DNA from 2 places in the Pseudothermotoga thermarum DSM 5069 genome. Region 2 is predicted to be linked to the other one. Evidence: riboswitches for the same ligand, from Rfam matches in the RefSeq annotation. Region 2 holds a riboswitch; the other holds the start of a gene.
The links. A riboswitch is a leader RNA that binds a small molecule or an ion and turns the genes downstream of it on or off. The one in region 2 is predicted to bind fluoride.
Positions count from the first base shown of each region.

Region 1: linked by a shared signal. The riboswitch ahead of THETH_RS10270 (hypothetical protein) and the one ahead of THETH_RS08025 (hypothetical protein) in region 2 are both predicted to bind fluoride.

Region 1 covers NC_015707.1:492,404-498,446, reverse strand. The annotation lists gene leuC (3-isopropylmalate dehydratase large subunit) at 1-962, shown strand, start outside; gene leuD (3-isopropylmalate dehydratase small subunit) at 965-1,465, shown strand; gene leuB (3-isopropylmalate dehydrogenase) at 1,462-2,568, shown strand; fluoride riboswitch at 2,951-3,011, shown strand; gene THETH_RS10270 (hypothetical protein) at 3,076-3,426, shown strand; gene THETH_RS02505 (MutS-related protein) at 3,419-4,642, shown strand; gene THETH_RS02500 (MutS-related protein) at 4,617-6,043, shown strand, end outside.
Region 2 covers NC_015707.1:1,600,472-1,606,514, reverse strand. The annotation lists gene THETH_RS08045 (alkaline phosphatase) at 1-376, opposite strand, end outside; gene THETH_RS10950 (hypothetical protein) at 549-1,103, opposite strand; gene THETH_RS08035 (inorganic phosphate transporter) at 1,350-2,315, opposite strand; fluoride riboswitch at 2,456-2,516, shown strand; gene THETH_RS08025 (hypothetical protein) at 2,645-3,163, shown strand; gene THETH_RS08020 (AAA family ATPase) at 3,130-4,077, shown strand; gene THETH_RS08015 (DUF58 domain-containing protein) at 4,067-5,347, shown strand; gene THETH_RS08010 (DUF4129 domain-containing protein) at 5,328-6,043, shown strand, end outside.

The sequences.
Region 1 (6,043 bases), 930 kb from region 2:
TTTTGCCAGACGAAGGTTTGATAGCTCCTGGTGATTGTGTTGTTGGGGCAGATTCGCACACCTGCACTTATGGTGCCTTAGGAGCCTTTTCAACTGGGATTGGAAGCACGGATGCCGCGTATGCCATGGCTTTTGGTGAAGTGTGGTTGAAAGTACCAGAAACTGTAAAGTTCATCTACTATGGAAAGTTACCAAAGTGGGTAGGGGGAAAAGATTTAATCCTTTACACAATAGGAAAAATCGGTGTAGATGGTGCACGATACATGGCAATGGAATTTGCTGGTGAAGCCATCAAAAACCTTGGTATGGCAGATAGATTCACAATGTGCAACATGGCTGTGGAAGCTGGTGCAAAAAACGGGATAATCGAACCTGATGAAATAACACTGGAGTACCTCAAGAAAAGGGTTAAAAGGAAATACGAACTGATTTTTAGCGACAAAGATGCAAATTACAAAGAAGTTTACGAGTGGGACGTCTCGAAACTCGAACCGATGGTTGCATTTCCACATTTACCCAGCAACGTTTATCCAGTTTCGGAAGCTGCAAGCAAAAACATAACGCTAGATCAAGTTTACATAGGCTCTTGCACCAACGGAAGACTTGAGGATTTGAGAATCGCGGCAAAAATTTTAAAGGGTCACAAGGTCAATCCCAACTTGAGGCTCATAATAACCCCAGCCACACCCGAGATCTACCTTCAAGCTTTGAAAGAGGGTTTGATAGAAATCTTTCTGGAAGCCGGTGCCACAATCACACCACCCAGCTGTGGACCATGTCTTGGAGGACACCTTGGAGTGCTTGCCGAAGGAGAAAAAGCTTTAAGCACAACCAACAGAAACTTCGTCGGAAGAATGGGGCATCCCAAAAGCGAAGTATACCTTGCAAACCCTGCTGTTGCAGCAGCCTCAGCAATCCTTGGAAGAATCGCTGCGCCGTGGGAAGTGGAGGTGAAAGAATGACGATCTACGAAGGAAAAACTTTGAAGTATGGCGACAACATAGACACCGACGTGATAATTCCCGCCAGGTATTTAAACACAACTGATCCAACTGAGCTTGCCCGCCATTGTATGGAGGATCTTGATCCAGATTTCAAAGTCAAAGTTAAAGAAAAAACAATACTCGTGGTTGGTGAAAATTTCGGGTGCGGTTCATCAAGGGAACATGCTCCAATAGCCATCAAAGCTTCCGGCGTAAAGTGCATAATAGCAAAATCCTTTGCAAGGATATTCTACAGAAATGCCATAAACATAGGGCTTGCGATAGTTGAACTTCCTGAAGCAGTTGAAAAAATAAACGAAGGAGATTGGGTGAAAGTTGATCTATCAAATGGACTAGTGGAAAATGCAACAACCGGTGAGGTCTTTAAGATTAAACCTTTCCCTCTTTTGATCCAGGAAATCATAAAAAGGGGAGGACTTTTGAACTTCGCCATGGCAAAGGCTAGAGGTGAGATAAAATGAGTGGTTTCAAAATAGCGGTTTTGCCTGGGGATGGAATAGGACCGGAAGTTGTGAAACAAGGTGTGAAGGTGTTAGAGACAATTGGAAAGCTTTTCCATCACGGTTTTGAAATACAATTTGGTTTGATCGGAGGAGCAGCTTTGGATGAAAAGGGGGTACCGCTACCGGACGAAACTTGGGAATTGTGCCAAAAGGCAGATGCAATTTTGCTTGGGGCAGTTGGAGGACCAAAGTGGGATGATTTACCCTCTCATATGAGACCTGAAAAAGCTCTTTTGAAACTTCGAGAAGGTTTGAAGCTGTTTGCAAACATTCGACCGGTGAAGTTTTATCCGAACTTGGCTTTCAGTTCACCATTGAAAGAAAATTTACTAAAAGGAGTTGATTTGGTCATCGTTCGCGAATTGACAGGGGGACTTTACTTTGGAAAACCAAAAGGAAGGTTTGAAGAAAACGGCAAAGTCTACGCCGTCGACACGATGTATTACACGTACGAAGAAATAGAAAGAATAGCAAAGGTTGCCTTTGAACTTGCAAGAAACAGAAAGAAAAAGGTCACATCCGTTGACAAAGCAAATGTTTTGGAAACTTCTAGGCTTTGGCGAGAAGTTGTTCAAAAAGTTGCAAGCCGTTATCCAGATATAACTTTGGAACACATGTACGTGGATAACTGTGCGATGCAGCTTGTGAAAAATCCTGCTCAGTTTGACGTGATACTCACCGAAAACACCTTTGGAGACATTCTGAGCGACGAAGCAGCGGTTATAACAGGCTCAATTGGGATGTTACCTTCCGCAAGCCTTGGTGAAGGCTTAAAAGGTTTGTACGAACCAATACACGGTTCTGCGCCGGATATAGCGGGGATGAACATTGCAAATCCGCTTGGTACTATTCTTTCTGTGGCATTGCTTTTGAGATATTCTTTAAGACTTGAAAAAGAAGCGAATGCTATAGAAGATGCCGTCGAAAAAGTCATAGCAGATGGATTCATGACAAAGGATCTTTATCTGAACAACCCATCCGCCAAGAAATTGGTTTCAACCGAGGAAATGGGAGATATCGTTGTAGAGTATGTGAAACGTGAATATCACCGTGAAGAGTGAGAGAAAAGATCAACGGCTTGCATGCATTATTTCAAGTTTGAGACCGCAGTCTTTTTATTTATTTAAGGATATAGTATTCCTGCAAAACGGCACGGCAAAACCGACCAAAGGATCCTTTGGTCTATCTTCCATTGACTGCAGTCCGTCAATACAGTATACAGAGTGGAAAAATTTAACATCTGAGGATTGACAGGATGAATTGCCGAGTTCGAGTTGATCGAATAAAGCCAACTCAAGGCAAATGCCAAGATTTGAACGTTGCCGTAGGTCTTTACGCTTTGTTAAGAAGAAAGCAACATAGGATGTACTCGCCTTGCTGAATTGGCAATTGCAGAGCGTTGGTTGATCTGAAGAAAGATCAGGCCTAACCGTTTATGGTAAAATTAATTTGGGCGATGGAGTCCGCCTTTAATAGCCATGAGGCTGATGACTCCTACAGGTTGCGCTCAGCGCACACTTGTAGGAGTTTTTTCTTTTATAAAGCATTTTCACCAAGGTGGTGAAACGATGTTTTACAGCATACTTTTTCAAAATAAAGAACAGGAGATGCTTGTAAATAAGACAGAACCAGAGTGTTTTAAAGATTTGAACTTGGACAAGATCTTCGAACCGATCATAAGAAGAAAAAGGGAGTTTGATTTGCAACGGTTTTTCTACACGAATTTGCAAGATCCAAGTTTGATTGTTTACAGACAGGAGATCATGCGGGAACTTGAAGACAATCAGCTGCGTAAGGTTTTGGGAAGCTTTTCCGAAGAAATGTACAGATTGGATAAGCGGATGGCAGAGATCAGAAAAGCTCTTAGTTCAGAAGAAAGCTACGAAAACAATTATTTGACCCCGTGGATATATGCTTGATTGCGCTGAAACTTACTGCAAGGAAGTGTTGAACCTAACCGATTACCTGACAAAAAGAAGCTTGAAATCACAGGGACTTAAAGCTTTTGCGGAATATTTGTTTTGCTACACCAACTCTGAGCTTTTCAATGGACTCTTAGAATATGTCCAGAAGCTTCGAAAGGATTTTTCAAAGGTAGAATACTGTATGTTCATAAAAAACGGAACGATTCGGGTTAGAAAGTATGAAGGCGAATCAGACTTATCGAATCAGATTCTAGCGCTTTTTGAGAGGTTCAGACAAGGGGATGTGAAGGATTACCGGCAAAAGCTGACTGAGAATCCGGCTGCTGCACACGTTGAAGCTGCGGTGTTAGAGATGCTGTCAAAGCTCTACAAAGAAGTCTTTTCAAGCCTATACGATTTCTGTGAAAAGTATCTAAACTTTCCAGATCCTGCTATCACAAGATTTGCAAGGGAAATTCAGTTCTACCTTTCCTGGCTTGATCTCATTCAGCCTTTAAAAGACGCTGGCTTGCCGTTTTGTTATCCAAAGGTTTCTGAATCAACAGAACATCTGTACGGTTATGACGTTTTTGATCTTGCACTCGCATTTTCAAAGGTTGATAGCACTGTTCCTAACGATTTTGTCTTGAATTATCCTGAAAGAATAATAGTGATCACTGGACCAAACCAGGGAGGCAAAACAACCTTTGCCAGAGCCTTTGGGCAAATACACTGGCTTATGTCAATCGGCGTTTGTGTGCCCGGAACGGATGCGAAGTTGTATCTTTTTGACAACCTATTCACACATTTTCCAAGGGAAGAGGATGTTTCAAATCTCACCGGAAGGTTGCAAGATGAACTTTTGAGATTGCGTGAAATTCTTGAAAAAGCTACAAGCAAAAGCATCGTGGTGATCAATGAAATATTCACTTCGACAACACTTTCGGATGCATTAGCCTTGGGTGAATTGATGATGGATCATATTCTATATATAGGATCAATCGCCGTTGTTGTTACCTTTCTCGACGAACTTGCAACACGTTCTTCTGAAGTCGTCAGCATGGTTGCAACCGTCAGAGATGATGATCCTTCTCAAAGAACCTACAAAATTCTCAGAAAACCACCGGATGGTCTTGCCTATGCCATCCACATAGCGGAAAAATACGGACTGACTTATGAGAAGCTCTCCAGGAGGTTGAAGAGACATGAAAGTTCACCTCATGTTTCCTGACAAAGATTTCGATGCAGAATCTAAGCCTTGTTATGGTAAAGAAATTCTCATCTCAGATCTTGGGTTGGAACAAATCCTTTCAACCATGGCTCAAGGAGATGAAATAATCTACAAAGTCTGTTCCACAGCTTTTTTCAATCCGTTGTCCTGTAAGGAAGAAATACTCTACAGACAGGAAAACCTCAAAGATGCTTTGAAAAACTCTGATTCGGTCAGGGAACTATACAGGATAACCGTAGAAACGGAGCAACGGCGAAGAGAGTCGTGGTACTGGCTTGGATCGGTTTATCTGTCTGCAGTTTATTCGAATGCAGTTGGACTTTTGAAAATATACATCGACATGCTGATGAGATTGAGAAAAATCGCCGACAGCACAATACAAACTTTTCAATCTGATGGATTTCGAAATCTGTTGACAATGATTCAGAAAGAGTTGGATGACGATTACTTTCACAAAGTTCGTTCACTCTTGGATGAACTCAGTGAAGAAGGTATTTTGGTAAGTGCAAAACTTGGCAACTATCTACAAGGTGTCCAATATGTGATGCGAAGGAAAAAGAAAGACAGAGGTTATCTTTTGAAATGGATGTTTGCACCATCTTATACAATAGCACCACGGGACGATGCCGGTGCTATGGATTTGGAAAAACGACGTGCAAGGGCTATAAACCAGCCTGCCAATGCACTGGCTCAAGCTGCGGAACACTTGCAGGCTTTTTTCAACGTGCTTAGGCACGAACTGGCGTTCTACGTTGGCTGTTTAAACATAGCTGATAAACTGAAAGCATTGAACATGCCGATTTGTTTTCCTGAAATACTTCCGATGGATAGCTGGGATCGCTCGTGGAAAGGTCTTTACGATGTCGGTCTTGCGTTGGTTAAAAACAGCAAAGTTGTCGGAAACGATTTTGAAGCAAGAAATAAGAAACTCTATATAATTTCTGGTGCAAACCAAGGCGGTAAAACGACCTTTCTAAGAAGCATTGGACAAGCACAATTGATGGCTCAGTGCGGCATGTTTGTTGGAGCTGAGTCTTTTGCGGTTCCAATTCGAAAGGGTATATACACTCATTTCAAGAAAGAGGAAGATAGAACGATGAAGAGCGGAAGACTCGATGAGGAACTATCCAGGATGAACGAAATCGCAAACCGTATAGAACCTTTCTCGGTTGTTTTGTTCAATGAATCCTTCTTGGCAACGAACGAACGGGAAGGTTCAGAGATTTGCCGACAAATCACAAAGGCTTTGATCGACAACGATGTCGAAGCTTTCTCTGTCACACTTCTTTATCCATTTGTCAAAGCGTTCATTGATGATGAGAGTGCTCAATTTCTGATGGCAGAACGCCTTGATTCCGGCGAAAGAACCTTTAGAATGATTTCTGGAAAACCTGCCGAAAC
Region 2 (6,043 bases):
ATGCAGCTGGGGTTGCGTGAGTGACCCTGCAGGTTACAACAATACCAGTTTTAAAACCACGTTCTGCCGCAAGTTCAATCATGCTTGGAACTGGTTCTCCATTTGGAAGGACTCCTATGGCTCTGTTTAAAGTTTTAAAACCACTTGCAAGTGCCGTACCAGCTGGAGCTGAATCGGTGACCCAAGAATCGTACGAATAGGTTGTAGTTAGACCGGTGTACGGCATCTTCATGATGTTGAGAATTTTGCCTTCAAGGATACTTGCCAGAAGAATTTGGTTTGCCGCCATCCCATCGCCAATCATGTAGATAACGTTGAGTGCGAAGACACTGAAGCACAGACTAACCAGCAAAAGAACCGCCAAAAACTTCCTCACAGTACCCACCTCCTTACATTTGGATTCACTGAAATTAGGACCTGTCAACTTAAGAAGGAAAACTGTACTAATAGAAGAAATGGAAATAGCCACTTCACTATGTCCTCATCCCTCCTCTTGTACCATAACCTGCTTATGTTAAAACGCCTCAGCCTGTACCTCGTTATCCCTATCACGCTCTCAACAAGACTTCTTTCCCCAAACCTCTCATGCTCGTGTTCCCAATATCCCATATTCTTTTTTCTCGCTTCCCAGTACCATGGCCCTGTGGAGAGCATAAACAGCAAGATAGAGCGAGTAAGGATAAAAAGTGGGGGATATTTTGGGAGTGTTGAGCTATTGGAGTTAAGCGTATATTTGCACAGGAAGAACCTGAGGGAGACAAAATGGAGGAACGGGATAATGAGGGTAAAGGGATGTATGTATGAGCTGAACCAGATGTTTCAACTGAGGTATTTTGTCCAGACACAAAATTCACCCTAAGTCTCATCACCAAGCTCGCTTTGTCCTTCTCTCGCGTTTTGCTGACCAACGCATAGATCACTTTCTTCCTCTTAACCTCATTTATGTTCACCTTCATCTCGTCTATAGCTACTACTGCATTGCCTTCTATCTTCTCAGCAAATATCTCTTCTTTCATCCTTGTCCACCATTTCCTCAAGGCTTCATGACTGACTCCAATTATGGCTGCTGCCTTCCTTAATGCAAGTTCATACTTTCGCCTCATGTGGAACTCTTTGTCTTTGAAAAAGGTTTGGTATAATTTGGTATAGGTACTCGGTGATATATGTTGTTGTAACTTTCATCTTTACGGGAACCTCCTTTCGGTGAGAAGGTTGGTTCCCGTTTATTTTATCTTATTCCCCAGCTTAAGTTGACACCTCCAATTATAGAATAGACGGTTTTAAATCAGCTTGTAAACTGGCAAAGCTTGTTTTACAATTTTTTTCAAAGGATTTTAGAATTCGAATTATCACAGTGTTTGAGTCAGCTGAAAAATTGCTTCAATAACGCTTTTCAAAGTGTATGCAATCAATCCTGCTGCGGCGGGTACTTGAGTCCAACCGGCAACGATTTTGTACACAAGTTTTGGGTTGCTTAATCTTTCGCCTTTTGCATACCCTGCGCCGATCACACTTCCAACTATGGCCTGAGTGGCAGAGATTGGTATACCAACCAAGCTAAAAATCCAAACGGTAAAAGCTTGACCTAGAATGGCAATCATTGATGAAAAGTGGTCCAACTCTATTATACCCTTTCCCACAGTCATCATAACCCTTTTGCTGAAAGTTAAAAATCCAAAAGCTATACTCAAACCTCCTAGCAAAGCAGCTTGTGGAATGGTGAGCAAATTCCCAACGAAAACACCTGTCACGTTTGCAACGTTGTTCGCCCCAAGCGAATAAACACCGTATATACCTGCAACCCAAGTCAAAATTCTTATAGTTAAATCTTGATACTGGACTTTTTTGATTTTTCTAAAGATTTCAGAAAGAAAAACGTAGATTAAATAAGCGACCAACATAGCAGCAAGGGGTGTTAATATCCAAGCGGCAAAGAATTTTATCAAAGAAAACCAGTTGAAACTCAAAAAACCTTGATTTTTAACACTAATACCAATTATCCCACCAAGAATAGCTTGCGAAACTGATGCAGGAAGCTTAAGCCAAGTCATTGTGGTGACGACAACTGCGCCAGCAAACAACGCACAAGCAGCGTCCAGTGTGGAAAAATTTGCAAGCGTACCTATGTTCTTCAAGCCAGGTGCACCACCAACAACTGCTCCAATGACGATGAATATAGAACCAACAACTACCGCTTTGCGGTAGCTTATCATACCGCTTCCAATGGATGGACCAAAGCTTGCCGCTGGAGCACTTGCTCCAAGTGACCAACCGAAGAAAATGGCGGGTAAAAGGTAAAGTATTGCCAAGGTCATCACCCCATGTCACAAGCTGCGTCACGTAAGGTTATTTTACTTCAAAATCACATAAAGTTTGCAGTACTTTCTTGTTTATATCGATGAAAAGGTTTTATACTGATCTGTAACAAAAAATGTGCTAATATATGTTCAGACCAAGTTTTATCGGCGATGGAGTCCGCCGTAAAATGCCGTAAGGCTGATGACTCCTACCCAATTTTTCGGTAGGAGTTTTTTTCTTAAAAGAGGAAAAATGCAAGCAAGAAGTATAGCCGAATCAAAGGCTTTAGAGTGGTTGGAAAACAAAGAACCAGAGTGCCCTGTGTGTGGAATGGTGAACAACGCAATTGAAGGTTTGTTCAATTCCATTTTGTATGAACTGGTCAACGATCCTGTTGTTAGAGCACAACTTAGAGAAGGAATTTGTCAAAGGCATGCGGACTTGTTTGTTGATTTTTTTGTCCAAGCACCCAGAACACGGTATACTTGGTATATCGATAATCTACGAAGATTTGCTCTCGACAAGAATTGATCAACTTAGAACGGATCAACCATTGCCAAAAAAATGTTTCTTTTGCCAATACGAAGAAAGTAAAACTGTTTTTTGTTTGGATCATTTCCTTGCGGTTCAAAAAACTTTGCCTACTCACAACGCAGACAAATTAAAAACTATACAGCTTGGGAAACTTCAAAACCTGAAAGAACAACTAACGGAAGTCATTAGAAAACACGATTACAAAAACAAAGAATCCATTGGGTTGGAAGCAAAAGCCTATAGATATGTTGCAAAATTGATAGCAAACTTGAATACGTCGTTTGGGAGGATGAAAACATGGCAACTTTGGAAAAATTCGCGCGAAAGATAATAGAAAACGTGTCGAAAGTCATCGTTGGAAAAGAAGACGTGATTAAAAAAATTCTTGCGGCGATGTTGAGCGATGGGCATGTACTGTTGAACGATGTGCCTGGTGTAGGTAAAACCATGCTTGCAAGGTCTTTGGCTGCCTCAATTAACTTGTCGTTCAACAGAATTCAATGTACACCTGATCTTTTGCCAAGCGATGTGACAGGTTTAAACATCTTGGATACAAAGCAAAACGAATTTGTTTTCAAAAAAGGGCCGATTTTCACAGATATTATTTTGGTGGACGAGATAAACCGCGCAACTCCAAGGACACAGTCGGCTTTGCTTCAAGCGATGGCTGAAAAACAGGTTACGGTCGATGGTGTAACCTATCATCTTTCACCGCACTTTTTCGTGATAGCAACGCAAAACCCAATCGAGTTTGAAGGTACTTTTCCATTACCGGAAGCCCAACTTGACAGGTTTGCCATCTGTTTGTCCGTAGGCTATCCAGAAAAGGACCAAGAAATAGAGATGTTAAAAAGGTTGAAAAAAGTCCATCCTATAGAAACGATTGGTCCTGTTTGCGATGTTCAAGAACTTCAGCAAGCGAAAGAAGAGGTTAAAAATGTCTACGTGGACGAATCGATCTTGGATTACATAATAAGGATTGTCAAACGTACCCGAAACCACGAAGATTTAGCCCTTGGAGCTAGTCCTCGCGGCGCGATAGCTTTGATGCAGCTTTCAAGGGCTATAGCAGCGATGAACGGAAGAAATTACGTTTTACCCGATGATGTGAAGAGTATAGCGATTGATGTTCTTGCACACAGGATAATACTAAAACCCGAAGCAAGGTTGATGAGAAAAACCAAGCAAGATGTTTTAAATGAGATTCTTCAAACGGAGGAGGCTCCTGTGAAAGGTGAAGCTTGAGCTAAAGCGAATCAGCAGTTCTTTGGAACCGCTTGTCGGAATAACTGTTTTGTGTGCTGTTTGGAACGTATTTACCCTTAACGTATTTTCGCTGCTCGGTCTTGTTTTTTGTGGGTTTCTTTGGCTTGAATATTTCAACGCCAAAAGAATTCTCAGTTTGCTCATCATAGAACGTTATCCATCGAAGGCCAGGCTTTTCACCAACGAAGATCTTTTGATAAAGCACATTTTTGTTTCTCCGTTTGCAAACGTTCAAATAACTGTTAACTCACAAGTGAAGGTGGCGGATTTTTTGACTCACACCGTTCTTGAAAGGGAGATTCACTTAAAGAAAGACGAGCCAATCGAGGTGGTTTCAAAAATCTCTTTTGCAACGCGTGGTAAAAAACAACTGGCTGATTTGTTCGTAGTTTATGAACATCCGCTTTTATTTTTCAAAATTTGGGCTTTTTACGAAGCACAGCAGGAAGTGCTTGTTCTCCCAAAAATAATGCACCTTGAAAGCTTCCCTTCGCGTTTGAGAGAGCTTATTCCTGGAAGAGTATGTGATTTCAAGCTTTTGGAAGATCCAACGCAAATCAGAGGAGTTAGGGAATATTCAAAAGAACCGATCAACAGAATTCACTGGAAAGTTTCCGCAAAATTTGGAAAATTGTACGCAAAGGAACTGGACTATACTGCCATCAGCAGGAATTTGATATACGTCGATTTGAATTTGTCCAAAGAAATTTTTGCAAAAAACGTTTGGGCTCAAATAAGAGTCCACTACGAAGAGGATGCTGTTTTGGTTGCTTCTTCGATTTTGTATCTACTCACAAAAACAGGAAACCTAGTGGATTTGATAGTCGTTGGAAAAGAGGTTTTAAAGCGCGATTACAAACCAACGTCCGACTGGGTAAGCGCAGTGGAACTTTTGGCAATGGCAAAAGGAGATGAAAATGGACCACAACTTGCAGATGAACTGGAAAAGGATTTGGAAAGGTTGAATCCTTCAACAACTTTGACGATCATTTCCATGTATCTTACAGATTCTGTACTGCCACTTTTGATCAAGGCAAAGGCAAAGTGTGCAAGGGTTATGGTTTTTCTGATCCCATACGGTTTTAGAGATCCAAGGTACAAACCTGCTAGAACATACGAGATGTATCCACTTGATATGCAAAGACTTTTTGAAAAAGCCAAGATTCTTCAAAAGGAGCAAATAATAGTTAGGATTGTTAGACCAAATCAAACTGTTCAGGAGGTTTTCGATGAGATCGAAGGTTTTTGAGCAGGTGTCAAAAGGTTTTTTGGTTGGTTTGTTTACGTTTTACTTTGCGACCAATCTGTTTCCGATCTGGGCTTCGCTGGTGGTGGCGCTGACGGCCTCTTTTGTGACTGTGGTAAATTGGGAAAACAGCGGTTGCTCAACGGTTTTTGCTATACCGTTCGTAATGGCTAGCGTTATCTTTACGGTTGGTATATTGAAATACGATTTCACAACGGCTTTGTTGATGTGTTTTTCAGCGATTTTAATTTTGCTTGTCTACAACGCAGAAAGGTTTGTTTCCGTTTTGGCCATGATAGGTTTGGGATTGTATCTGACCTTTGCAAGTTCGCATTCTCCCATTGTTGATGCTTTGATCTTCACATTACTTGTTTTAAGTTGGTATTTAATCAAAGTGAAGCGATTAAACGTTAAGACCTTACTTTGGATCTTGATCGCCTCAACACTAGTGATAATCCTCGCCTCGGACGTGAACCTTTATCCATTTAGAACTTTTTTGAGCAGTTTAACTTCAAGCAAGCAGGCAAAAGAACAAAGGTTGCAGGTTGAAAAAGAAACATCTTTTGGTGGTGAATCAATTTCACAACAACCAGTTGAGACGAAGCAAACTTGGTTGAACAAAATCATTGAGAAAATATGGATACCTTTGATCTTGCTTCTTTCGGCGATCTTTCTCTTCACTTTTTCGATAACAAATTT